One region of the Agrobacterium sp. K11 genome, then DNA from elsewhere that is predicted to be linked to it. Evidence: predicted binding sites of a transcription regulator. Region 1 holds the regulator's gene; each other region holds the start of a gene.
The links. Region 1 encodes PhoB, which activates phosphate uptake and scavenging genes when phosphate is short. Its sites were predicted from a motif close to TGTCATNNANCTGTCAT; they were not measured.
Positions count from the first base shown of each region.

Region 2: AC5SEO_RS10685 (BtaA family protein) is a predicted target of PhoB. The motif match lies at 3,795-3,811, and genes of this name have one in related genera.
Region 3: AC5SEO_RS24650 (ceramide glucosyltransferase) is a predicted target of PhoB. The motif match lies at 4,190-4,206, and genes of this name have one in related genera.
Region 4: AC5SEO_RS14330 (DapH/DapD/GlmU-related protein) is a predicted target of PhoB. The motif match lies at 3,069-3,085, and genes of this name have one in related genera.

Region 1 is NZ_JCAHRB010000003.1:552,321-558,396, forward strand. Features, by position in the region: gene AC5SEO_RS07875 (aspartate aminotransferase family protein) at 1-666, opposite strand, end outside; gene AC5SEO_RS07880 (GcrA family cell cycle regulator) at 1,097-1,630, shown strand; gene phoB (phosphate regulon transcriptional regulator PhoB) at 1,930-2,613, opposite strand; gene phoU (phosphate signaling complex protein PhoU) at 2,645-3,370, opposite strand; gene pstB (phosphate ABC transporter ATP-binding protein PstB) at 3,469-4,284, opposite strand; gene pstA (phosphate ABC transporter permease PstA) at 4,299-5,621, opposite strand; gene pstC (phosphate ABC transporter permease subunit PstC) at 5,618-6,076, opposite strand, start outside.
Region 2 is NZ_JCAHRB010000004.1:196,722-202,797, forward strand. Features, by position in the region: gene AC5SEO_RS10665 (J domain-containing protein) at 1-138, opposite strand, end outside; gene AC5SEO_RS10670 (pyrophosphate--fructose-6-phosphate 1-phosphotransferase) at 457-1,668, shown strand; gene AC5SEO_RS10675 (LysE family translocator) at 1,720-2,355, shown strand; gene AC5SEO_RS10680 (lytic transglycosylase domain-containing protein) at 2,481-3,560, shown strand; gene AC5SEO_RS10685 (BtaA family protein) at 3,855-5,105, shown strand; gene AC5SEO_RS10690 (class I SAM-dependent methyltransferase) at 5,102-5,818, shown strand; gene AC5SEO_RS10695 (glycoside hydrolase family 25 protein) at 6,064-6,076, shown strand, end outside.
Region 3 is NZ_JCAHRB010000015.1:64,457-70,532, reverse strand. Features, by position in the region: gene AC5SEO_RS24680 (YcbK family protein) at 1-1,068, opposite strand, end outside; gene AC5SEO_RS24675 (VOC family protein) at 1,226-1,666, opposite strand; gene AC5SEO_RS24670 (cold-shock protein) at 1,857-2,435, shown strand; gene AC5SEO_RS24665 (DUF192 domain-containing protein) at 2,435-2,920, shown strand; gene AC5SEO_RS24660 (BON domain-containing protein) at 2,980-3,228, opposite strand; gene AC5SEO_RS24655 (DUF982 domain-containing protein) at 3,440-3,709, shown strand; gene AC5SEO_RS24650 (ceramide glucosyltransferase) at 4,292-5,434, shown strand; tRNA gene AC5SEO_RS24645 (tRNA-Pro) at 5,489-5,565, opposite strand; gene AC5SEO_RS24640 (ETC complex I subunit) at 5,831-6,076, shown strand, end outside.
Region 4 is NZ_JCAHRB010000007.1:109,125-115,200, reverse strand. Features, by position in the region: gene AC5SEO_RS14340 (RNA degradosome polyphosphate kinase) at 1-831, shown strand, start outside; gene ppx (exopolyphosphatase) at 828-2,351, shown strand; gene AC5SEO_RS14330 (DapH/DapD/GlmU-related protein) at 2,399-3,031, opposite strand; gene AC5SEO_RS14325 (hypothetical protein) at 3,219-3,533, opposite strand; gene AC5SEO_RS14320 (YunG family protein) at 3,710-4,057, opposite strand; gene AC5SEO_RS14315 (esterase-like activity of phytase family protein) at 4,217-5,572, opposite strand; gene AC5SEO_RS14310 (adenylate/guanylate cyclase domain-containing protein) at 5,722-6,076, opposite strand, start outside.

The DNA of each region.
Region 1 (6,076 bases):
ACCCGTCTGGACCTCATCGAAAATCAGCAGCAGGCCGTGCTCGTCGCACAATCCGCGCAGAATTTGCAGGAATTCCTTGCTGGGCGAGCGAATGCCGCCCTCGCCCTGGATGGGCTCGATCAGAAGTGCTGCAGTCTCAGCCGTGATGACGGCCTTGAGGGCATCGACATCACCGAACGGAACCTGATCGAAACCTTCGACCTTGGGACCGAAACCTTCGAGGTATTTCTGCTGGCCACCCGCGGCGATCGTCGCCAGTGTACGGCCATGGAAAGCGCCTTCGAAGGACACGATGCGGAACTTCTCCGGATGGCCCTTGGTATAGTGATAACGGCGGGCGGTCTTGATGGCGCATTCCAGGGCTTCCGCGCCTGAATTTGTGAAGAATACCTTGTCCGCGAAAGTCGCTTCCGTCAGGCGCCTGGCGAGTTTTTCCTGTCCCGGTACTTCATAAAGGTTCGAGACGTGCCAGACCTTCTCGGCCTGCGTCTTGATCGCATCAACGAGGTGAGGATGGGCGTGGCCCAGCGAGTTGACAGCAACACCGGCCGCAAAATCCAGATATCGCTCGCCGCTTTCCGTGAACAGCCATACACCCTCACCGCGCTCGAAGCGCAAGGGGGCTCTTGAAAACGTATCAAACAATGGCGCGCCGGCTTCGGCCATGGCTGTATCACTCCTTGCGCAGATGCGCTGTCAAACTGTTGTCAATAGGCTTGCGGGGTTATCCCTCGCCTGAAAATCAAAATGCCGCCTTGCGGCGGCAGGGGCACTATTGTCACTTCGTTTGCCGATGTCAACAAAAGTCAGCGTTTCCCGGGCTTCTCAAGCACTAGTATGCGGCGGCGGGCCAGCCCCAAGGTGTTGCCTTTCAGACTCAATACGCCAGCAAGTTGGGGAAAACCGGAAAATCGATTCCAGATGATTCCCGCGACTCTTGCCACGGAGTCGGGCTGGCACTAGGTTAATCGCTAATTACTAGACTGCATTGCGGCGGAACTAGTCACCGAAAATCAGGCGGAAACCACGCTTGCGGCATGCGCGCGAGACGGAGAGGGATTCTGCCGAAAATACACGCGACAAGCGGAGAAGCGGCATGAACTGGACAGACGAACGAGTCGAAAAGCTCAAGAAATTGTGGTCCGAGGGCCTTAGCGCCAGCCAGATTGCAGCGCAGCTGGGCGGCGTCAGCCGTAATGCCGTGATCGGCAAGGTCCATCGTCTCAATCTGCCGGGACGCGTCAAGGCTGGCGGTCCAGTGACTTCGGCACGCTCCGCGCCGAAGCGCACCGCTGCCCCTGCCCCGCGTGCGACGACTTTCGCAGGTCGCGTCAACGCGGCACCGGCACGCATCCTCACCCGTTCGAACGCGGCAACGGCGCTGCACGAGGAGATCGATATCGAGACCGCGCAGGTTCTCGATTACGTTCCTTCCAAGAACGTTGTCACGCCGATTTCCCGTCGCCTGACGCTGACGGAACTGACCGAGCGCACCTGCAAATGGCCGGTTGGCGATCCGCTGAAGGACGACTTCCATTTCTGCGGTTGTGAAGCGCTGGAATCTTCGCCCTATTGCAAGTTCCATGCGAAACTCGCCTACCAGCCGGTGAGCGAGCGCCGCAAGGCTTGAGTGTTGCGGCACGCATTCAGCACTCAAAAATTACGGGCCTTCGGGCCCGTTTTTTTATGACAAAAATAAAGCCGCTTTCTGGGCGGCTTGATGGCAGGCCTCACCCTTTCCCCTTACTATCGGGCGTGACCCTTCAATCCGGATTTCAACGCGCCGCCGATCTCCTCCGGTCAAAACGGACAATGGCATCGAGTTTGGCGGATATTCATATTGAAAAAGCCCGAAATCGTTTCAGATTTCGGGCTTCCTGATTTTTTGGTGCACTACTTCGCCAGCGAAACTATCTGGTTCCGCATCGCTCAGGCTTCCATCGAATATCCCGCACCACGCACCGTGCGGATGACATCCTGCATGTGCGAGAAATTCAGGGCCTTGCGCAGACGTCCGACATGCACATCGACAGTACGCTCGTCGACATAGATATCATGACCCCAGACGCCATCCAGCAATTGCGAGCGGGAAAACACCCGACCCGGCGACGTCATCAGGAATTCCAGCAAGCGGAATTCCGTCGGGCCGAGGCGCACTTCGCGGCTTTTGCGGTGAACGCGATGGGTCTCGCGGTCCAGTTCGATATCGCCGCATTTGAGCACCGACGACAGAACCTCCGGACGGGCCCGGCGCAACATGGCCTTGACCCGGGCCATGAGTTCCGGCGTCGAGAACGGCTTGACGACATAATCGTCAGCGCCGGTAGCGAGACCGCGAACCCGTTCGCTCTCTTCGCCACGCGCCGTCAGCATGATGATGGGCAGGCGTTCTGTTTCCGGCCGCATTCTCAAGCGCCGGCACAGTTCGATACCGGAGACACCGGGCAACATCCAGTCCAGGATGAGAAGATCCGGAATGCGCTCCTGCAGCCTGATTTCCGCCTCATCGCCACGGGGTATCGTGTCGACGTCGTATCCCTCAGCCTCGAGATTGTAACGAAGCAGGACGCTCAGCGCTTCCTCGTCTTCCACAACTGCAATCTTGGGCACCATATGCTGAACTCCGCAAGCTTCTGCTTGTCTGTTACTCGGTCACCGAACCAAGCGTGTTGGAACTGTCGTCCTTCGGACGCTCGCCCTCCGGCTGGCTGCCAGTGGTCATGTAATAGATCGTCTCTGCGATATTCGTCGCATGATCGCCGATACGCTCGATGTTCTTGGCGCAGAACAGAAGATGCGTGCAGGTGGTGATGTTGCGCGGGTCTTCCATCATGTAGGTCAGAAGCTCCCGGAAGAGCGACGTGTACATGGCATCGATTTCCTCGTCGCGTTCACGGATCGCATTGGCCTTTTCGGCGGAACGCGTGGAATAGACGTCGAGGACTTCCTTGAGCTGCACCAGCGCCAGGTCGGACAGATGCTCGATGCCGCGGGCGAGCTTGCGCGGAACGCCGGTGCCGGCGACAGCGATAACGCGCTTGGCCGTGTTCTTGCCAAGATCGCCGACGCGTTCGAGATCGGCGGCGATACGCAGGGTGCCGATGATCTCGCGAAGGTCTGCCGCCATCGGCTGACGCTTGGCGATGGTTACAATCGCCTTGTCGCCGATTTCGCGCTCAGCATGGTCGAGAATGGTATCGTCCGAAATGACTTTCTGCGCGAGCGCAGCATCAGAATTGACGAGTGCGCGCACGGCGTCACCGCACATCTGCTCGGCAAGACCGCCCATTTCGGCGATGCGGCGCGTCAGAAACTTCAGTTCGTCGTCATAGGCAGACAGGATATGCGAATGGGTCGTTGTCTGTGTCATGGTCTATTCCTCCGGCTTGGCCTGCATGCGCGTGCCCAACAGCGGGGCACGGCAGAGGCACCAGTCTTGTACGGTTACGATAAAGCACCGGCCGGGGATCAGCCGAAGCGGCCCATGATGTAGTCCTGCGTGCGCTGGTCGTCCGGATTGGTGAACATCTTGTCGGTTTCGTTTTCTTCGACAAGATGACCAAGATGGAACATGGCCGTACGCTGGGAAACGCGCGCCGCCTGCTGCATGGAGTGCGTGACGATGACGATGGTGTAGTTGGTGCGCAGTTCGTGGATGAGTTCCTCGACCTTCGCAGTCGCGATCGGATCCAACGCCGAGCACGGCTCGTCCATCAGGATCACTTCCGGGCTAACGGCAACCGCGCGTGCGATGCACAGACGCTGCTGCTGGCCACCGGAGAGACCCGTGCCGGATTCCAGCAAACGATCCTTCACCTCGTTCCAGAGACCCGCTTTCTGCAGGCTATGCTCGACGATCTGGTCCATATCCGCCTTGTTGCGGGCGAGACCGTGGATACGCGGGCCGTAGGCGATGTTCTCATAAATCGTCTTCGGAAACGGGTTCGGCTTCTGGAACACCATGCCGACGCGGGCACGCAGTTCCACGACGTCGATCTGCTGATCGTAGATATCGTCGGTATCGAGCGTGATCTTGCCGGTGACCCGGCAACCGTCGATCGTGTCGTTCATGCGGTTCAAGGTGCGCAGGAAAGTGGATTTACCGCAACCGGACGGGCCGATAAGTGCAGTCACCGTGTTTTCGCGGACATTGAGGTTCACGTCGTAAAGCGCGCGCTTTTCGCCGTAAAAAACCGAAACATCCTTGCCGATCATCTTGTATGAGACTTCATTCATTTTCTTGTCCAGCGCCTTTTCAACTGCTGCTTCCGACAACATGTTCATTGCTCTAGCTCCCTCTACCAGCGCCGCTCAAAGCGGCGACGCAACAGGATTGCGCCAACATTCATGAGAATGAGGAACAGAAGCAGGATGATGATAGCGCCAGATGTCCGTTCGACAAAGGCACGCTCAGCTTCGTTCGCCCACATGTAAATCTGCACCGGCAGGGCCGTGGACGGATCCATAGGCGTTGTCGGATAGTTCGCGACGAATGCCACCATGCCGATCAGAAGCAGCGGCGCCGTCTCGCCCAGTGCGTGGGCGAGACCGATGATGGTGCCGGTCAGAATGCCAGGCATTGCCAGCGGCAGGACGTGATGGAAAATCGTCTGCATCTTGGAAGCGCCAAGACCGAGTGCGGCGGCGCGGATCGACGGCGGCACGGCCTTCAATGCAGCGCGGGTGGCGATGATGATTGTCGGCAGGGTCATCAGCGTCAGGACGAGGCCGCCGACCAGCGAGGCCGAGCGTGGAAAGCCCATGAAGTTGATGAAGACGGAGAGACCGAGCAGACCGTAAACAATGGAGGGAACAGCCGCCAGATTGTTGATGTTGACCTCGATAAGGTCCGTCAAACGGTTCTTGGGGGCAAATTCCTCCAGATAGATGGAGGCCGCAACACCGATCGGCAGCGACAGCACTAGCACGATCAGCATCATGTAGAACGAGCCGATCAGCGCAACACCAACACCCGCGGCTTCCGGACGGCTCGAAGCGCCGTTGACGAAGATGCCGGTATTGAAATGCTTGCCAAGCTGTCCGCTTTCCACGAGCTGGTTCATCCAGCCGAGCTGCTGGTTCGAGATACGGCGGTTTGCTTCATCCCCCGACATGTCGACCTGGCCCTTGAAGGCGCTGTCGACATCACCCGACGCCAGAAGCGTGACGCTGCGCGTGGTGCCGATGACGGACGGATCGGCGACGACGATATCACGCAACTGGGTGCGTACGCTGTCGGAGATCATGACGTTGACGGCGCGAAGACCGGCCTTATCCGTCGGCGCGACGCCGAGAACCTTGGCCACTGCATCACGGGCGAGGACGGGGTAGTTGGCCGTCATCAGCTTTGCCGGATTGGTTGCGCGCTCGTTCTTTGGATCGATGATCAGTTCGGAAAACTCGACCGGAACGGTGATCATCGTCTGCTGGAAGGCGGTGTGACCCTTGGATACGACCGACCAGAGCAGCAGAAAGAGGAATATGAGGCCGAACGAGATTGCTGCCAATCCATAGGCGCGGAAGCGGCGTTCAGCTGCATAGCGACGCTTGATGCCGATATCACGGCGCGTGGCCTTGTTCACGGCGGCAGCACCGGCCGCCGGAGAAACGATGTCGGTCATTCATATTGCTCCCGGTATTTGCGCACGATGTAAAGCGCGTAGATATTCAGGCAAAGCGTGATTGCAAAAAGAGTTATGCCCAGCGCGAAGGCCACCAGCGTTTGCGGCGAGGTAAACTCAAGGTCACCCGTCAGCTGGCTGACAATCTTGACCGTCACTGTTGTCATGGGTTCGAAGGGGTTGAGCTGCAGGCGGGCAGCGACACCAGCCGCAAGAACCACGATCATGGTCTCGCCGATCGCACGCGACGCCGTCATCAGCACGGCGCCGACGATGCCGGGAAGAGCGGCGGGAAGGATGACCTTCTTGATGGTTTCAGAGCGCGTGGCGCCGAGACCGAGAGAGCCATCGCGCAGCGAACGCGGCACGGCGGTGATGATGTCGTCAGACAGCGACGAAACATAAGGGATCAGCATGATGCCCATGACGAAGCCGGCGGTGATGACGCTCTGCGC
Region 2 (6,076 bases), on a different contig from region 1:
GGTCTCCGGATCTCCCTCGAAAAGGGTGCGGATCGCCTCTACCACGCGACCGAGCGTGCTGCCTGCCGCGTCACCGATCGCGCCGAGCAGCCGTTCCCACAGGGATGAAATATGCAAACAGGCGAAATCGAACATCATGACGCCAAGCATGACGGCATATCGCCGTGAATGCAATATGCGCGGCGCCGCTACGGCATTAACTTTTATTCATTTTTGCGACAGTTTTTCTTCAGGAGCAAGGGGGCGGCAAACGGGAGAGCAACGGTTTTCCACAGACGGCGAAGCCTGGTGCAAGGTTGGAGGCGATTGAAACGATTATATTCGGCTTCTTTGCCCAAGCTGCTGAAAAACCGCGAGAAATCGGCATTTTTCGTGATAAATTCACTTTACACCTACACGTGGCTGTCGCATCCATTTGCCAGACATATCTTTCTATCCAAGCAAAGGAGAGCCACAATGGCCAAACAGAAAGTCGCAATGCTGACCGCGGGTGGCCTTGCTCCCTGTCTCTCTTCAGCCGTTGGCGGCCTGATCGAGCGTTATAGCGACGTCGCGCCTGATATTGACATTGTGGCCTATCGTTCCGGCTATCAGGGCGTGCTTCTGGGCGACCGGATCGAGATCAACAAGGACATGCGCGAAAAGGCGCATCTGCTGCACCGTTATGGCGGATCACCGATCGGCAACAGCCGCGTAAAGCTCACCAACGCTGCCGATTGTACCAAGCGCGGGCTGGTGAAAGAGGGTGAAAATCCGCTGCGCGTTGCCGCCGAACGGCTGGCTGCCGACGGCATCACCATTCTCCACACCATCGGCGGCGACGACACCAACACGACGGCCGCCGACCTTGCCGCCTATCTCGGCGCCAATGGTTACGATCTGACCGTCGTCGGGCTGCCGAAGACCGTGGATAACGACGTGGTTCCGATCAGGCAGTCGCTCGGCGCATGGACCGCGGCCGAAGTGGGCGCTTCCTTCTTCGACAATGTCAGCAACGAGCAGAGTGCTGCGCCGAAGACCTTTGTCATCCACGAAGTCATGGGCCGCCATTGCGGCTGGCTGACGGCTGCGACCGCCCGCGCCTACATCCAGAAGACCAACGGCAATGAATATGTCGAAGGACTGATGATGAACACGCAGATGAAGAACATAGACGGCATCTACCTGCCGGAAATGGCGTTCGACATCGAAGCGGAAGCCGAACGGCTGAAGGCGATCATGGACAAACACGGCTACGTCACGTTGTTCGTTTCCGAAGGCGCGGGGCTCGATTCCATCGTTGCCGAACGCGAAGCCGCCGGTGAAGCCGTCAAGCGCGATGCCTTCGGCCATGTGAAGATCGACACCATCAATGTCGGCGGCTGGTTCCAGAAGCAATTCGCCGGCCTCATCGGCGCCGAACGCTCCATGGTCCAGAAATCCGGTTACTTCGCCCGCTCCGCTCCCGCCAATGGCGATGATCTGCGCCTCATCCAGGGCATGGTCGATCTTGCCGTCGAAAGCGCGCTGAACAAGGTTTCGGGCGTCACCGGCCACGACGAAGACCAAAAGGGTAAATTGCGGACCATCGAGTTTCCGCGTATCAAGGGCGGAAAGCATTTCGACCTGTCTGCAAAATGGTTTACCGAAGTGATGGAACACGTCGGTCAACCGTTCACAGCGGCCTAATTTTACGATAGGCTGGAGAAAGCGGCGACAGGGAGGGCAAGGAGGAAGAGAATGTCTGGACAGGCGTGGCTGGTTTTTTGTGCAGCATGTGCCGTTGTGTTCGCACTTCCCTCTCCACTTGTATTCTCTGTCGCCTCCTATGCCGCTATCCGCGGCAGAAAAACGGTGTTTGCCTCTGTCACTGGCGGCGCGCTTGGCATCGTCACAGCTATGACGATATCTGCGATTCCAGCGGCTGGCCTTGCCTATCTGCCGCATGCCTTTGTGGAAATCGTTCAGTGGACTGGTATCGGCTGGCTGATTCTTTTCCTGTTATGGACCTTTGCCACCCCCGCCGCCCAGGCAGCCAATGCAGACAATGACAATCTGCCCGGCAAATCATCCAGCGGCATTTTCCGTGATTGCTACGCCATTGCAGCGTTGCGTCCGCGCTATTTCATGTTCTTCCTGGCACTGTTGCCGCAATTCGTTTCCACCTCCGGCAATGCGGTCGAAACGCTGGCCGTAGCGCAGGCCGCAATCCTGTTGCTGGCACTTGGCATTCTGGCAGCGCAGGCACTCTTCGCCGGCTCCACGCTGGCACTGGTGCGCCGCATGTCCGGCAACAAAAAAATCCGGCCGAAATACCGCACTCACTTCATTTCTGGCCGTGCCGTCAGCGCCGGATACCGCCGCATCGCCGCCTGAAAAACCGCGACGCCACGTCCCGGCTTGCCGCTATCCTTACAATAGGTTAATGAAGGCTCGATGGGACACTGCCTGCTTCGCTCGACGCGGGGGTATCGACAGACAGGCATAACGAAGGCGGCAACATGCGAAATTCGGCAAAATTCCGCGGAAGAAGCGCACTTCTTCTGTCTTCCACGGTGGGCCTTGCACTGGCTTTGGCCGGATGCACCAGCGTAGAATATGCCGCAAAGGAAGGGCCGAACGGCCCGAAAATAGCCGCAGTCAACCAGACCGCACCGGCACAAGCCTCCGCACAGTCGGAAACGGCTGGTACCCCGGCTGATACCGCCGCACCGGCAGCACATGCCACTGACGTGGCAGCCTCTTCCCAGCCCGAATCGCTTCCAACCGTCGCCGCCGTCAAGGGTGGCCGCGTGGCGCTGCCGCCGGCAGCGGAAATTGCAGCGGCAGTGGCGAGCCCAACCCAAATGCAGCCACAGCAACAACAGACAGAGGTCGCGCAGGCAACGGTAACGACAGCCGCGCCGACGACGGCTGCGGCTCTTGCACCGCACGCCGCAACGCCGGCAGCCGCAGCGATCGAAACCGCAAGTGCCGCCGCGAAACCGGCGGCCCACAACTCTGCCGCCGACCTGCCGCAGGTGGTTGCCGTCAAGGGCAGCTTCCCGCCCGCACCGCCGCCGCCCGGAACGCCGTCGATCGGTACCGAACTGACCGCGGAACGGAAAGTCATTCCCCTGCCGAAGCCGGACAGCACGGTTCTGGCCTATGCGGCCGGTCCGACCAACGCCGCCCTTGCCGCTATCCGGCAGAACGAAACGATGACGGCGCCGTACAAATCCGCGCCGGCCGGACGTGAAAAGCTGAGCGGGCTTATTTCGAAATACGCTGTCATGTATAATGTGCCGGAAGATCTGGTGCATCGCGTGGTGCAGCGTGAAAGCAGATACAATCCCGGCGCCTATAATGGCGGCCACTTCGGCCTGATGCAGATCAAGCACGCCACGGCCCGCTCCATGGGCTTTGATGGCCCCGCCTCTGGCCTGTTCGATGCCGAAACCAACCTCAAATATGCCGTCAAATATCTGAGCGGCGCCTGGCTTGTTGCCGACAACAACCGGGACAATGCTGTCAGGCTTTATGCACGCGGTTATTATTACGATGCCAAGCGCAAGGGCATGCTGCACGTTCTGCGCAAGTAAGCCTTTGAGCAGAGCCGGGACTGCAATGCGGCAAAGCGGCTTTTCTTAAAAACGTCGAGCACGTCACTTTTGTCATCCTCGGGCTTGTCCCTGGGATCTGCAAGCTTTTGATTTTACGATATGTGCTTAGATCCTCGTTACAAGCCCGAGGATGACGTCACATCCAAATCTAAGCTTGAGACCTGAGTTGGTTTCACACCGCCTTTTCGATTCGTTACGTCGGCCCACAACCCCTGTCATCAAACTGTAGCGTCGTGACTGTAGACGCCTCTCAATCTATTGAGAGGTGAACATATGACGAGTGCGGCACCCAAGACCGGCTTCAGCAAGAATACGAAACTGAAGTCCGCATTGCTCCAGCACAAGGCGCTCTCGAAAAGCGGTTTTTCCGAACGGTTCTTCGGGGTTCTCTTTTCCGGTCTGGTTTATCCGCAAATCTGGGAAGACCCGGAAATCGATATGGAAGCGATGGAGCTTGCTGAAGGCCACCGCATCGTCACCATCGGCTCGGGCGGCTGCAACATGCTGGCCTACCTCTCCCGCAACCCTGCCAGCATCGATGTGGTGGATCTCAACCCGCATCACATCGCTCTCAACAAGCTGAAGCTTGCCGCCTTCCGCCATCTCCCGGCCCATCAGGATGTGGTTCGTCAGTTCGGCCGCGCCAATACGCGCAGCAATAGTCACGGCTACGACCGATTCATCGCCGACCATCTCGACGACACGACCAAGGCCTACTGGTCGAAGCGCACCCTGTCCGGCCGTCGCCGCATCTCGGTATTCGACAGGAACATATACCGCACCGGTCTGCTCGGCCGTTTCATCGGCGCCGGCCACCTTATGGCCCGCCTGCATGGCGTCAAGCTGACCGAAATGGCCAATAGCCGCACGCTGGATGAACAGCGTCGGTTCTTCGACAGCAAGGTCGCACCGCTGTTCGACAAGCCGGTGGTGCGCTGGCTGACGAAGCGAAAAAGTTCGCTGTTCGGCCTTGGCATTCCGCCCCGCCAATATGACGAGCTGGCAAGCCTTTCCAACGACGGCACAGTCGCCTCCGTCCTCAAGGAGCGGCTGGAAAAGCTTGCCTGCAACTTTCCGCTCAGCGACAATTATTTCGCCTGGCAGGCCTTCGCGCGCCGTTATCCCGAGCCGCATGAGGGTGCTCTGCCCGCTTATCTCAAGCGGGAATATTACGAGACGATCCGCGACAACACCGCCCGCGTTGCCGTGCACCACGCCACCTATACCGAGCTGCTTTCCAAAAAGCCGGCAAACGGCGTCGATCGCTACATTCTGCTCGATGCGCAGGACTGGATGACGGACGTGCAGCTCAACGAATTGTGGTCGCAGATCAGCCGCACCGCCGCTCCCGGCGCCCGCGTCATCTTCCGCACCGCTGCCGAAAACAGCGTGATCGAAGGCCGTCTCTCGGCAGATATCCGCAACCAGTGGATCTATCTCGAGGAACGCTCCAATGAGCTCAACGCCATGGACCGTTCGGCCATCTATGGCGGCTTCCATATCTATCAGAGGGCTCTGGCATGAAAACCATCGGCGAGAATGTCGGCCTTGCGGATGAGGCGCATGCGAGCCTGATGGACCGCATGTATCGCCACCAGCGGCATATCTACGATATTACCCGCAAATATTACCTTCTGGGCCGCGACAGGACCATTTCCGGCCTCGACGTGCCCAAGGGTGGCACGCTGCTTGAAGTCGGCTGCGGTACCGGCCGCAACCTGCTGCTGGCCAGCCGCAAGTTTCCGGAAGCAAGACTGTTCGGTCTCGATATCTCCGCCGAAATGCTGCTGACCGCATCCGAGAATTTTACCGGAAAGACGGAACGCCCCGTTCTGCGCGTGGCCGACGCCACCGCTTTCCGCGCCGCAGAATTCGGTCAGCCGGACGGTTTCGACCGAGTCATGATCCCCTATGCGCTTTCGATGATACCGGACTGGGAAAAGGCGATCGAACAGGCGCTGACAGCTCTCAAGCCCGGCGGCTCGCTGCACATCGTCGATTTCGGCCAGCAGGAACAATTGCCCAAGTGGTTCCGCGCACTTTTGCAAGCATGGCTCACCCGCTTCCACGTCACGCCCCGCGCCAATCTCCGTTACGTTCTGGCCAACATGGCAGGCCGTTTTGACGGTAATCTCGAATTCGAAGAGATTGCCCGGGGTTACGCCTGGCGGGCCATCATCACGCTTCCGGTCGCCGAAGTGCAGCCAAAAGTCAGCCGTATTCTGGCAGACGCCTGATCCTCAAGGGTTAAGGCGCCTCGCCTCTGCAAATGCGGGCGAGACGCTGCCAGCCAGCGGTCCTACAAGTATACGCCACTGGGACTGAAAGACCGCAAATCTCTTGGAATCCAGCGACTTGCGAGCCGAAAAAACGCCACTGCCCCTTGCCATAACGGCTTGTTTACCATGTTATGGGTAAATCGGGAGACGCGGCGCGCCATTTTGCGGCCGTGGATGGGCAACAATAATTCATCAGGGTTCCAATGCGGCTGCGTC
Region 3 (6,076 bases), on a different contig from region 1:
CTTGGAACCCTGCCTTATGCCCTTTGGCGGGCGATAACCCGAGGTAACGATGGCCGGGCTGTTGTAGTGGCGCTCGACATCCTTGATCATGCGCACCAGTTCCGGCTTGAAACAACCGACTTCAACATGATCGGTCTGCAGGAAAAGCCCGTTCGGAGAAACTCGGGTGAGGCCGGAGAGCGAGGCAAGCTTCATCAGGCCGGCCGGCTGGTCATCCTCGTCTTCGAGATGCGCATCGTCGAATTCGTCAGACATCATCGAACGGCCAGAAAGCGATATACCCATCGTCCTGTCCGACCCGCCGGAAAGCGCGGCAACCTGCGTATTCTCCGCCGTACCGTTTTCGATCATTTTCGGAAGGCGCTTCTTGGCCGCACCGGCGAAGAAAGCTGCCAGCGGCACGACTGTGCCCTCACTTTCCTGCCCCTCGCCTGCCCGTTTCCCGGCTCCAGAAGACTGCGCTGAAGCAGCTGCGAGCTGTTCCGACGCATTTTGCGGCGCTGGTACGGGAACCGCCTGACGGTTTTCGCTGTGCTGTTCTGCCGGTACCGGCACGGCAGTCGGCACTTGTCCCGTTGCGGATACCGGTTGCGGCTGTGTCGCCTGCACTGGTGCCGAGTAGACGCTGCTGACGGCGGGCGCGATCCCCTGGGAAGGTGCACCCGCGGCGGCTGTAGCTCCCGCCGCAACGGCAGGTCTGCTTGAATATATGCTTGATGTACCCGCGGAAATCGCCGTCGGCTGCGTCGTCAGGCCGCCAATATCGGCGGCGGCACCGTAGCCTTGTGCTGGGCCACCGGGCGCCTGCGGCTGGGCCGCAACGGCCCCGCCGGTTGCGGAGGCCACGGCGGGATCCACGTAATGCCCCTGCTGCTGTTTGGCGGCCGGATTATGAACCGCCGATGCCGCCTGCACCTTCTGCTCGGCGGAAATCGCCGGCTTTTTGCTGTTGGCAGCCATGTCGTCATCCGTCACCGCTGAAACGCATCCGGCAAGCCCGAGCAACGAAACCGCGACAACAAGACGCTGACAGGCAACGCGTCCTTTCGCGCTATCGACAGCTTTCATGGGTGGCCTCCGTATCTTGCATTTACAACAGCAGCACGGGAACGGAATCGTCTGCTTTTTCAAAACAGGACATGCCGTTTCGATTCGCGGACTATGCCTCAACCCATCCGGACAAGGCAAGAGTGACCGAAATCGTCGCTTCTGGTCGGGAAAACCCCTACCAGGAACCCGTATTCTGCATAGATATCCACGGTTCGGCTGGCGCGAGGCTTTCGCCCTTCTGCAAGATTTCGAAAGAAATACCGTCGGGCGAACGAACGAAGGCCATGTGACCGTCACGCGGCGGCCGGTTGATCACGACGCCATTTTGCTGAAGGTGGGCACAGAAGTCGTAAATATTGTCGACCTCATAGGCCAGGTGCCCGAAATTGCGGCCGCCGGTGTAATCTTCGGTGTCCCAATTGTAGGTGAGTTCAAGGGAAGGCGCCTTTTTTTCCCGCGCCGCAGAGATATCGTCGCGCGCTGCAAGAAAAACCAGAGTGAAACGGCCTTTTTCGTTTTCGATCCGGCGTATTTCCTCGAGACCCATCAGGTCGCAATAGAATTTCATTGATTCGCCAAGGTCTTTGACGCGAACCATCGTGTGCAGATACCGCATTTTCTTCCTCTCCAATACGCTTTTCCGGGCCATAAACGCATGATCGCAAGCCCCGGACAAGGACGGCGACATAAAAGCAGCTACGCAAATCAAAAACTAGGGCTTGCGTGGAACCGTTACCAAGATGTTAATCTGGTACACAGGAATCAGTTGACCGGTGTGTGGCGCGTAATCGAGGGGTTGGCAGGATATGGCTGATAGGATGTCATCGAAAACGATAGTCGATGTCGAGGACCTTTCGGCCGACGCCGTGGATCTGACCGAAATCACCGGCGCGGTGAAATGGTTCGACGTTGCCAAGGGTTTCGGCTTTATCGTGCCTGACAACGGCATGCAGGACGTGCTGCTGCATGTCTCCTGCCTGCGCCGCGATGGGTATCAGACCATTCTCGAGGGTACGCGCATCGTTGCCCTCATCCAGCGGCGTGACCGCGGCTTTCAGGCCTTCCGCATCCTGTCGATGGATCAGTCCACCGCCGTTCACCCGTCGCAGCTGCCGCCGGTTCGCACCCATGTGCAGGTCACGCCGTCAAGCGGGCTTGAGCGTGCAATCGTCAAGTGGTTCAACCGCACCAAGGGTTTCGGCTTCTTGACGCGCGGCGAAGGCACGGAAGATATTTTCGTGCATATGGAAACGCTGCGCCGCTTCGGCCTCACGGAACTGCGTCCGGGCCAGGTGGTGCTGGTGCGCTTTGGCGATGGCGACAAGGGTTTGATGGCGGCGGAAATCCACCCCGACAACCCGGCCCCGATCGGGATGTCGCACTGATGGCCGCTGTGTTTCGCAACTTGATGAAGAGCGCCGTTCTGGCGCTTCTTTTTTTCACGCTCTCAAGCGCAGCACAGGCTCAACAGCAGCAGACGTTTCAATCCGAACCGCTGACGATAGAGACCGCCTCCGGAGAAACCCACGAATTTGTTGCGGAACTGGCGCTGGACAACGCCCAGCGCGAACAGGGCCTTATGTTTCGCAAGTCAATGCCGCTTGGAAGCGGTATGCTGTTCGATTTCGGCAAGGAGCGGGATGTGGCCATGTGGATGAGGAATACTCTCATTCCGCTCGACATGCTGTTCATCGCCCGGGACGGGCGCATAACCCATATCCACGAGAACGCCGTGCCACACTCGGAAGCGATCATCAGCTCCCGTGGGTCGGTCAAATTCGTGCTTGAACTGAATGGCGGCACTGCCAAACGCTACGGCATCAAACCGGGCGATGTGGTTCGCAGTGCACAAATCGGCAACCGGAAATGACATTGCCGCGTTACTGCGTCTGAAAAGGCCGGACGACGTTTCGCCCGGCCGGCAAGATCTCAGTAGACCGGCTCGATATGGCTCAAAATCCGGCAATTGGAAATAGATGCGGCAAGATTGATGGCAATGTCGATTGCCTCGACCGAATCCGCCGTCCCTTCAAGATAGATAACGTCATTTTCGACGGTTGCGGAAATCCGCGACTTCTCGAGACCGTTTTCGAAAGCCAGTGCAGAGGTGATGGCCTCGCATACACCCGCCATGCGGTCTCCAAAGAAGCTTTCCTGAATGCCTGACAAATTGAACATGTGCGTTCTCCTTCTTGGCTATTACAACGCCCGAATCACGGTTTTGTTCATCTCCGGTTCATCAATTCGTTCATCTTCCATTCATCTTGGCAAATTGGAACCCCCTGCCCGATCACATTTTAGGTGATCGGGAACCATTTCGTGAGGTGAGCATTTCGCGCATGGGAGTGAAATCTGCCGTCAAGGCGCATGAAACAGGGAGGAGAATGACATGCTGATTAACAAAACGGAGCCGTGTCACCACGCCTCGTGGATGAAGCCGGTGGCTATCCACCTGCCGCTATCCGCAGCGGTGGAAATCTACAGCCCTCTGGTGGCGCTGGACATGCTGATGTACCGCTGGCCGGATGAACACGGACCGGAATATGAGGACGCACGCAGAAACTGTCTCGATGCTATCGCCGGAAAATGCGACATCGAAAAAGCGCGGGAATCGTTTCTGGTCGCAAGCAGCCACGCGCATATTCTGAACATCCACTAGTCGTCACGCGGAAGGCTTTGTGAATATTATCGACTAAATATCAATCACTTAAGGTGATGACAACCGGATGAGCGGCAAGTCGATCTGCCGTCATCAACATGGCTCCAGGGGTCAAAACAACGGGCAATCCACCTGCGTGGATCGCTCGTTTGATTGAAGCCTGAGCTTCGTCCTATTCAAATGGCCGGGCGCACAGGGATCGGGAGGTTGCTGTGAGATACACCGTCTCAATTTTCCTCATGCACCGGCAGTGAATACTCGGATAGATTTCGTTCTTACAATCGGTGTTTCGACGTGACTATTCCTGATAGCGCGACACGCCCGCTTCGTCGTTATGGCATTCAACCAGGCAAACAACCGTCTCCCCTAGCGAACAGGTAGCCTGCAAAAACCGTTCACGCTTTCTCGGTAACAAACGCGGCATCGACCCGTGCGCCAGGGGCGCATGAACGACCGAAGTCGGATCCTGCCTGCGGAACATGACATGTAACTGTCATGCAAACGTTATAATCCGCAATGACGAATTCCATGGAATCGGTTGGCGGGTAAACCGCTGAAAGCTTGGGAGTGGAACTGGCCAACATGGAAACTGTTTTTGCCCTTTGCGCAATTCTGCTCCTCGCCTTCAATCTTCTCGGCGTCGTTCTGGCAGGCTGGCGGCTGAAAAGACGCGATACGGACAACGCACTTGTCCGGCAGAAACCGCCGGTATCGCTGGTGGTACCGCTGCGCGGCATCGAAACTTTCACGCCGCTGACGCTGTCGCGCGCCTTCCAGCTCAACTGGCCGGACTATGAGCTGCTGTTCTGTGTCGCCGACGAGTTCGATCCTGTGATCGAGGAAGTGCGCAAGGCAAGCGCGGCCTTCCCCGCAGTTTCAGCGCAATTGCTCATCGGCGATGATCGCATCAGCGCCAATCCCAAACTGAACAATTGCGTCAAGGGCTGGCGTGCTGCCCGACACGAATGGGTCATTCTGGCCGATTCCAATGTCTTGATGCCGCAATCCTATATCGAAACCATGATGTCGGCCTGGCGGCCGGATAGCGGACTGGTCTGCTCGCCACCGCTCGGCTCCCGGCCGGATGGCTTCTGGGCGCACGTGGAATGCGCCTTCCTCAACGGCTCGCAAGGCCGCTGGCAATATGCGGCGGAAGCCATCGGCATGGGCTTCGCGCAGGGCAAATCGATGTTGTGGAACAAGCCGTTCCTGGAAGAGCGCGGCGGCATCCGCGCGCTCGCCGCCGAAATCGCCGAAGATGCCGCTTCCACGAAGCTGGTCAGAAACGCCGGTCGCAAGGTACATCTGGTGTCGGCCCCGTTCGAGCAGCCGCTCGGACAGCGCCATGCCGGTGAGATCTGGTCGCGGCAGACCCGCTGGGCGCGGCTGCGGCGCGTCACCTTCCCGCAATATTTCGCCCCGGAAATCCTCACCGGCGCGCTTCCCCCGCTCCTCTTCGCGCTCGCCGCCGCCGTTGCCGCGGATGCGAACCTTGCCGTCACCGCGATTGCCGTACTCTCCATCATGTACGGCCCGGAACTGGCGCTCGCAGCTCTCAACCGGTGGCCGGTATCCCTCTATACCCTTCCGGCAATGGTCGCGCGGGATGTCATCATGCCATTCGTCTGGGTACGCAGCTGGATCGGCAGCGCGGTTGCATGGCGCGGCAATGTCATGACGATCGGCACGGCCGAAAGCACATTGGCCGGACCTTCAGCGGACTGAACGGAAGCTATTATTTAAAGGGGTTACACCTACAAGCGAATGTTTCGCTTTAAATGGTCGGAGTGGAGAGATTCGAACTCCCGACCCTCTGGTCCCAAACCAGATGCGCTACCAGACTGCGCTACACTCCGCCGAGGCGATGGCTGGGGAATACACGGTTCACCCGCAGTCCGCAACAGGGAAATTCATCTTTGTTGAGCCCATTGCCTCGATTGTTGAAAACTCATGCAACGCGGTGGGACCGTTAAGAGGCCGCAAGGGATAATCGTCTTGACTCTCACATGGAGTCGGTCCATTTCAAATTCAGCGTTCCTGACACGATTTGGTTATTCTATTCAGGTACGTGAATAGTAATCCGGGGCGCATGCCCCACCGCCCAACCGGAGCAGTTTCGACATGTCTGCGAAGATTTACCGCCCTGCAAAGACCGCCATGCAATCCGGCAAGGCGAAAACCAATGTCTGGGTTCTGGAATTCGACGCTGAGGTCCCGCGCAAGATCGATCCGATCATGGGATACACCTCGACATCCGACATGAAGCAGCAGGTCAAGCTGACATTCGAGACGCAGGAACAGGCCGAAGCCTATGCGCAGCGCAAGGGCATCGAATACCGCGTCATCCAGCCAAAGGAAGCAACCCGC
Region 4 (6,076 bases), on a different contig from region 1:
GTGCGCCGCGAGGACGGCAAGCTCAGAACCTATTGCCACCTCGGCACCGGCAACTACCACCCGATCACGGCCAAGATCTATACCGACCTGTCCTTCTTCACCTGCAACCCGAAGATCGCCCACGACATGGCGAATATCTTCAACTTCATCACGGGTTACGGCGAACCGGAAGAGGGCATGAAGCTCGCCATTTCGCCCTATACGCTGCGTGCGCGCATTGTGAAGCACATCAACGAAGAGATCGAGCACGCCAAGCGCGGTGCGCCGGCGGCGATCTGGATGAAGATGAACTCGCTGGTCGATCCCGAGATTATCGATACGCTTTACCGCGCCAGTGCGGCCGGCGTGGAGATTGATCTCGTCGTGCGCGGCATTTGCTGCCTGCGCCCACAGGTTGCGGGTCTGTCGGACAATATCCGCGTCAAGTCGATTGTCGGCCGCTTCCTCGAGCACAGCCGAATCTTCTGCTTCGGCAATGGTTTCGGCCTTCCGTCCGACAAGGCGCTGGTCTATATCGGCTCCGCCGACATGATGCCGCGCAACCTTGATCGCCGCGTTGAAACGCTGGTGCCGCTCACCAACCCCACCGTGCACGAGCAGGTTCTTTCACAGATTATGCTGGGCAATCTCATTGACAACCAGCAGAGCTACGAGATACTTGCGGACGGAACGTCGAGGCGCATCGAGGTGCGTAAAGGCGAAGAACCGTTCAACGCGCAGCACTATTTCATGACCAATCCCAGCCTTTCCGGACGTGGTGAAGCCCTGAAATCAAGTGCGCCCAAATTGATTGCCGGGTTGATTTCTTCCCGCAAGAAACAGGCTGAATGACTCGATCAGAAGCACAGGGGCGGCTGACCGGCCTTGCCCCCGTTTCCGTCATAGATATTGGTTCGAACTCCGTTCGTCTCGTCGTATATGAAGGTCTTTCCCGCGCGCCCGCCGTGCTGTTCAACGAAAAGGTCCTTTGCGGTCTCGGCAAGGGACTGGCCCTCACGGGCCGGATGCATGAGGAAGGCGTCAGCCGGGCTTTGATGGCGCTGCGTCGCTTCCATGCGCTTTCCGAACAGGCGCAGGCGCAGCAACTCTACGTACTGGCGACAGCGGCAGCGCGTGAAGCGGAAAACGGCCCGGATTTCATCCGTGAAGCCGAAGCCATACTTGGTTGCGAGATCGAGGTCCTGTCCGGCGAAAAGGAAGCGCTTTATTCCGCCTATGGCGTGATCAGCGGTTTCCACGACCCGGATGGCATTGCAGGCGACCTGGGCGGCGGTTCGCTGGAACTCATCGACATCAAGGGCAAGAACTGCGGCGAGGGCATCACCCTGCCGCTCGGCGGCCTTCGGTTGTCGGAACAATCGGATGGCTCGCTGGAGAAGGCGACGACAATTGCCCGCAAGCACGTCAAATCTTTCGCAAAGCTGCTGGCGGCCGGCGAGGGGCGTACCTTTTATGCCGTGGGCGGCACGTGGCGAAACATCGCCAAGCTGCACATGGAGATCACAGGTTATCCGCTGCACATGATGCAGGGATATGAATTGCCGCTGGCGGAAATGCTGAATTTTCTGGAAGAAGTCATCGTCTCCAGGGACAGCAAGGACCCGGCCTGGCAGGCGGTCTCCAAGAACCGCCGTTCGCTTCTGCCGTTCGGCGCCATCGCCATGCGTGAAGTTCTAAAGGCGATGAAGCCGGCAACGATCGCCTTCTCGGCGCAGGGCGTGCGCGAAGGTTATCTTTATTCGCTGCTGACGGAAGCGGAGCGGGATACCGACCCGCTGTTGGTCACGGCCGACGAGCTTGCCATTCTGCGTGCCCGTTCGCCCGAACATGCGCGCGAACTGGCCGACTGGAGCGGCCGCACCTTTCCGGTCTTCGGCATCGAGGAGACGGAAGAGGAAAGCCGTTACCGGCAGGCGGCCTGCCTTCTGGCCGATATCAGCTGGCGTGCACATCCGGACTATCGCGGCCTCCAGGCGCTCAACATCATCGCCCACTCCTCCTTCGTGGCGATCACCCATCCGGGCCGCGCTTATATTGCGCTTGCCAATTATTACCGCTTCGAAGGGTTGAACGACAACGGCACCACACAGCCGCTCGCCGCCATGGCGGGTGACCGCCTGCTGGAACTCGGCAAGTTGCTCGGCGGCCTGCTGCGCGTCGTTTACCTCTTCTCAGCCTCCATGCCCGGTGTCGTTGATCACCTGAAATTCCGCAAATCCACCACTCCGGATCTGGATCTGGAATTCGTCGTACCACACGCCTATTGCGATTTTGCCGGCGAGCGTCTGGACGGACGCCTGCAGCAACTGGCGAAACTGACGGGCAAGCGGTTGGCGTTTGTGTTCGAGTAACGGGCAGACGCCGGCCATTTGGCACCGCAGACAGTTGTGGAGCTATACTAGGACCAGCGCTGACAAAAGGCGTCGATATCGCTTGATTGAAAGTAGGCTAGCCGCGCCATGATCGTCTCGAAGGGCCAGTCCCACCAGGCGATTTTGGCAAGCTTCCCCGCCACGGTTTGCGAAAACCGCTCGCGAATGATCTTCGCGGGAACACCGCCGACGATGGTGTAGGGCGGCACGTCCTTGGTGACGACCGCGCCTGCTGCGAGCACGGCGCCGTCTCCAACCTTCACGCCCGGCAGCACGATGACCCCGTGACCGATCCAGACATCGTGACCGATGACGGCGCGATCATCCTTGCGGCGATCGAAAAAAGCGTCGTCGCGCACCGCCTCTGTAGCGTAATATTCCGGGCAGTAGCTGAAACGGTGCATGGACGGTCGGTCCATTGGATGGTTCGGTGCGCCAATCCTGACGTCCGCGGCAATAGCGCAGAATTTCCCGATTGTCGCATCACCGACAATACAACGGGGTCCGAGGTAAGAGTAATTCCCGAGTTCGACGTTGTGCAGAGAGGTATCGGCCAAAATTTCGCAGCAGCTACCTATGTTCGAGTCCCTTATGCTTGCCGTCGAATGGATAACTGTCTCTGCGAGCTTGGGGCGATTGAGTTGTGCGGTTGAGTGCATGCCTGTCTCCGGATTTCGGCCTGCGTAACCGGGGACTATGAAGGGCATATGACATGAAATTGCGAAGGCAAGCCGATTAGGCCAGATATCCTTTTGAAATGCAGATCGTGTACGCGCTTTGCTTGGAACGAAATCAGGCTTCACACAGCGCCGTCAGCCGCCGGAACCATCCGCGGTCGCAGCTTTTTTACTTCCAGTAATGATCGGATATGTTTTGGGCATTCTGAATGATGTGACGCGCGACTTCGGGATCTCCGCCCTCGAATGTTTCCAGGTCGGCTCCGCATAGCAGCAGGAAAAGCTGCTGGTGTGCGACAGCGGCAAAATAGTCATGAGGCGGTGGCTGTATTTCAGACCCGATTGACTGGAGTTCGTCAGCAGCCTGTTTGCTTGCACGCTCAAGCGCTGCGAAAATAGTGGACACCATCGCCGATTCTGTCCGTTGCAATATATCCTGAACCTGCCGTTCGGCGGGCGTCAGGACCGGGCAGCTCTCACTCATCGCACAACTCTCCTCTCGGCACACCTCGTTTACCTGCGGTACTATGCCATGGATTGTGTCTGCTTTGAGAGGAGAAGCTGAAGTTGTGGATTTGAAACCGCAAACGAAAAACACGACAGACCGAAATCGGTTTGTCGCCGAGACAAACCGGTCGCCTCGCTACAAGCCGTTATTATTCAACCGTGCCCCAGCGCCTTCCTGATACAGGCGCTGAGATAGGCATATTGCAGGGGCGTGGCCCTTGCCATCGCCTCCGTGCGGGTGGCGGGCCTGTCCTCGTAACCGACCGGAATATCGAACTGGGTGAAGGTGAAATCCCAGCGGATGCCGTTGACGATATTGTAGAAATGGTCGGCGCCGCTAACGACGGTTTTGGCGAGGTCGCCACCGAAAATATCCTGCACCACAAGAGCTGTAACGCCGCCTTGCCCCCTGGCTGGGTTTTCTCTCGACCACAGGCTGCTGGTTTCCAGCGACCAGCTTTTCCTCAGGGCGTAATACAGTCGTTCGGCATTGTCCTGCATGACGGGTCTTTCCTGTTTCGGAACCGGGTTCCGGGTCAGGTTGGGTCGGTACAGTAACGGAGCGCCTCGCTTCCTTTTGCAGGCCGCAGGAACGCTCCGTTCAGTTGAGATTGCGCCGATGCGCTGACGGTGCCGGAACGAATTCCGGCACCCTTTTCCTTACTTCGCGTCGAGAAGGTCCTTGACTTCCAGCAGGACGAACTCGTTGTCGTCAGCCTTGTCCAGCGCACGACCGGCCGAGAAGGGCAGGTTGTTGTCGTTGCCGACGATGATATGGGTGGCGTCGACACGGTCGACATTCTCGATGGTCACGAACGGCATGTCGTAGAAACCGTTGCCGCCGCCCTGACGCTTCCTGTTATCAGGATCGGAGATCTTCAGCAGATCGATATAGCCGATCTTGCGCGCTGCCTTGCCGGCATTGGCGTCGTTGAATTCGATCTTGTAGATGCGCTTGACCTTGGAAGGTACGGCAAAGCAGTTTACATCCGGCTTCTTCGGGTCAGCGCAGGCCTTGTCGGCGGTGCCGGCGCCATTGTCACGCTCGATGACCAGCGCGGTGCTCTCGTCCAGCATGTTGAAATCGCCGATGGCTTCGCCACCTTGCGCCAGCGGGTAGAGCCAGGTGCGGCCTGTCCATTCCTTCTTGGCGGTATCGAGCTCGATGATGCGAAGGGCGGTTGAGCCGTCTTCGGTCTTTTCGACCTGACCTTCGGCGGTGTAGAGCGGGCCTTCGAGAAGGCCGTAAAGCTTCGAGCCGTCCTTGGAGAGCGCCATGCCTTCATAACCACCTGATCGTTTCAGGTTGAAAGCGGGCATTTTCTGCGTGGGGTTGCCGGGCAGTGCCAGGGTCGGATGATCCGGGGACTTCACCTCGATATCGCCGGCCTTGGTGGCGATGACGTCGGTCAGCTTGCCGTCGCGGGTGAATTTCAGGATGTAGGGACCGAACTCTTCGCCCACCCAGAAGCCGTCGGCAACGGGCTGAATGGATTCGACGTCGAAGTCGGCGCCCGTCAGGTAACGTTTGGTCGAACCTTCCATGACGATGGGGAAGGGAGCTTTCTTGTCCGGGTCGGAAAGGAACACCGTCTCCAGCGCGTTGACCTTGCCGGCATCCCAGTCGAATTTGATGTGGTGGAGCATCAGCATGGCGTCGCTGGAGTTGAGCTTCGAGCCGAAACCATTATCGGAAAGGCTCCAGAAGCTGCCGTCCGCCATGGCCTTGATGCCGGAAAAGCCCTGCATGGCCTGGCCGTTGAACGGCATGGAGAGGCCGGTCGGGCGAACGCCATCCTTGCCGGGCACGGTGCCGAGACCCTCGGCGCGCTTGCGGTCGGCCGTCGTGAACTTGGCGGATGTCTTGAGGTATTCCGGCGCATCGGCAGGTGCTGCGATGATGGTGTTGGCGGGCAGAATGGCGTGCGAGACCAGCTTTGCCGAAAACTCCTGCTCTGCATGGGATGCGGTTGCGAGCGCAAGAACGGCGAAAGGTGCGAAAAGAATATGCTTCATGGTGGAGACCCCTCAATGCCTGTTGAAGACAGGACTGAGGCGATAGGGGTGCCACATGACAGGCAGGTGATTGCAGTTTGAAGCTTTGATGAATTTTGATGACGGGCGGCCTCGGAAACGAAGCTACCCGTTTGTTTTCAGGGGTTTTTTCAGGCGGCTGGGGCCTGATATTGGCTGAGCGTACACACGCCGAGCGTCTGCCCGCGTCCCTTGACAGCATGTTCGCCGAGATATTCGCTGCGAACACCTTTGGGTAGCACCAGCTGATGGGCGAGATCGGCCGAAATCAGCACGGGATGGCCGAGCATCTTGCTCAGTGATTCGAGCCGCGAAGTGGTGTTCACCGTGTCGCCAAAATAGGTGATCTTGTGGTGATCGACGCCGATTTCGGCTGTTATGACCGGCCCGCCATGAATCGCAAAGCGAAGGCGCGGCACTTCGCCGAAACGGGCGAGCCACATGTCGCGCTTGTCCTCGATGGTCGCCTGGATATCGAAAACACAG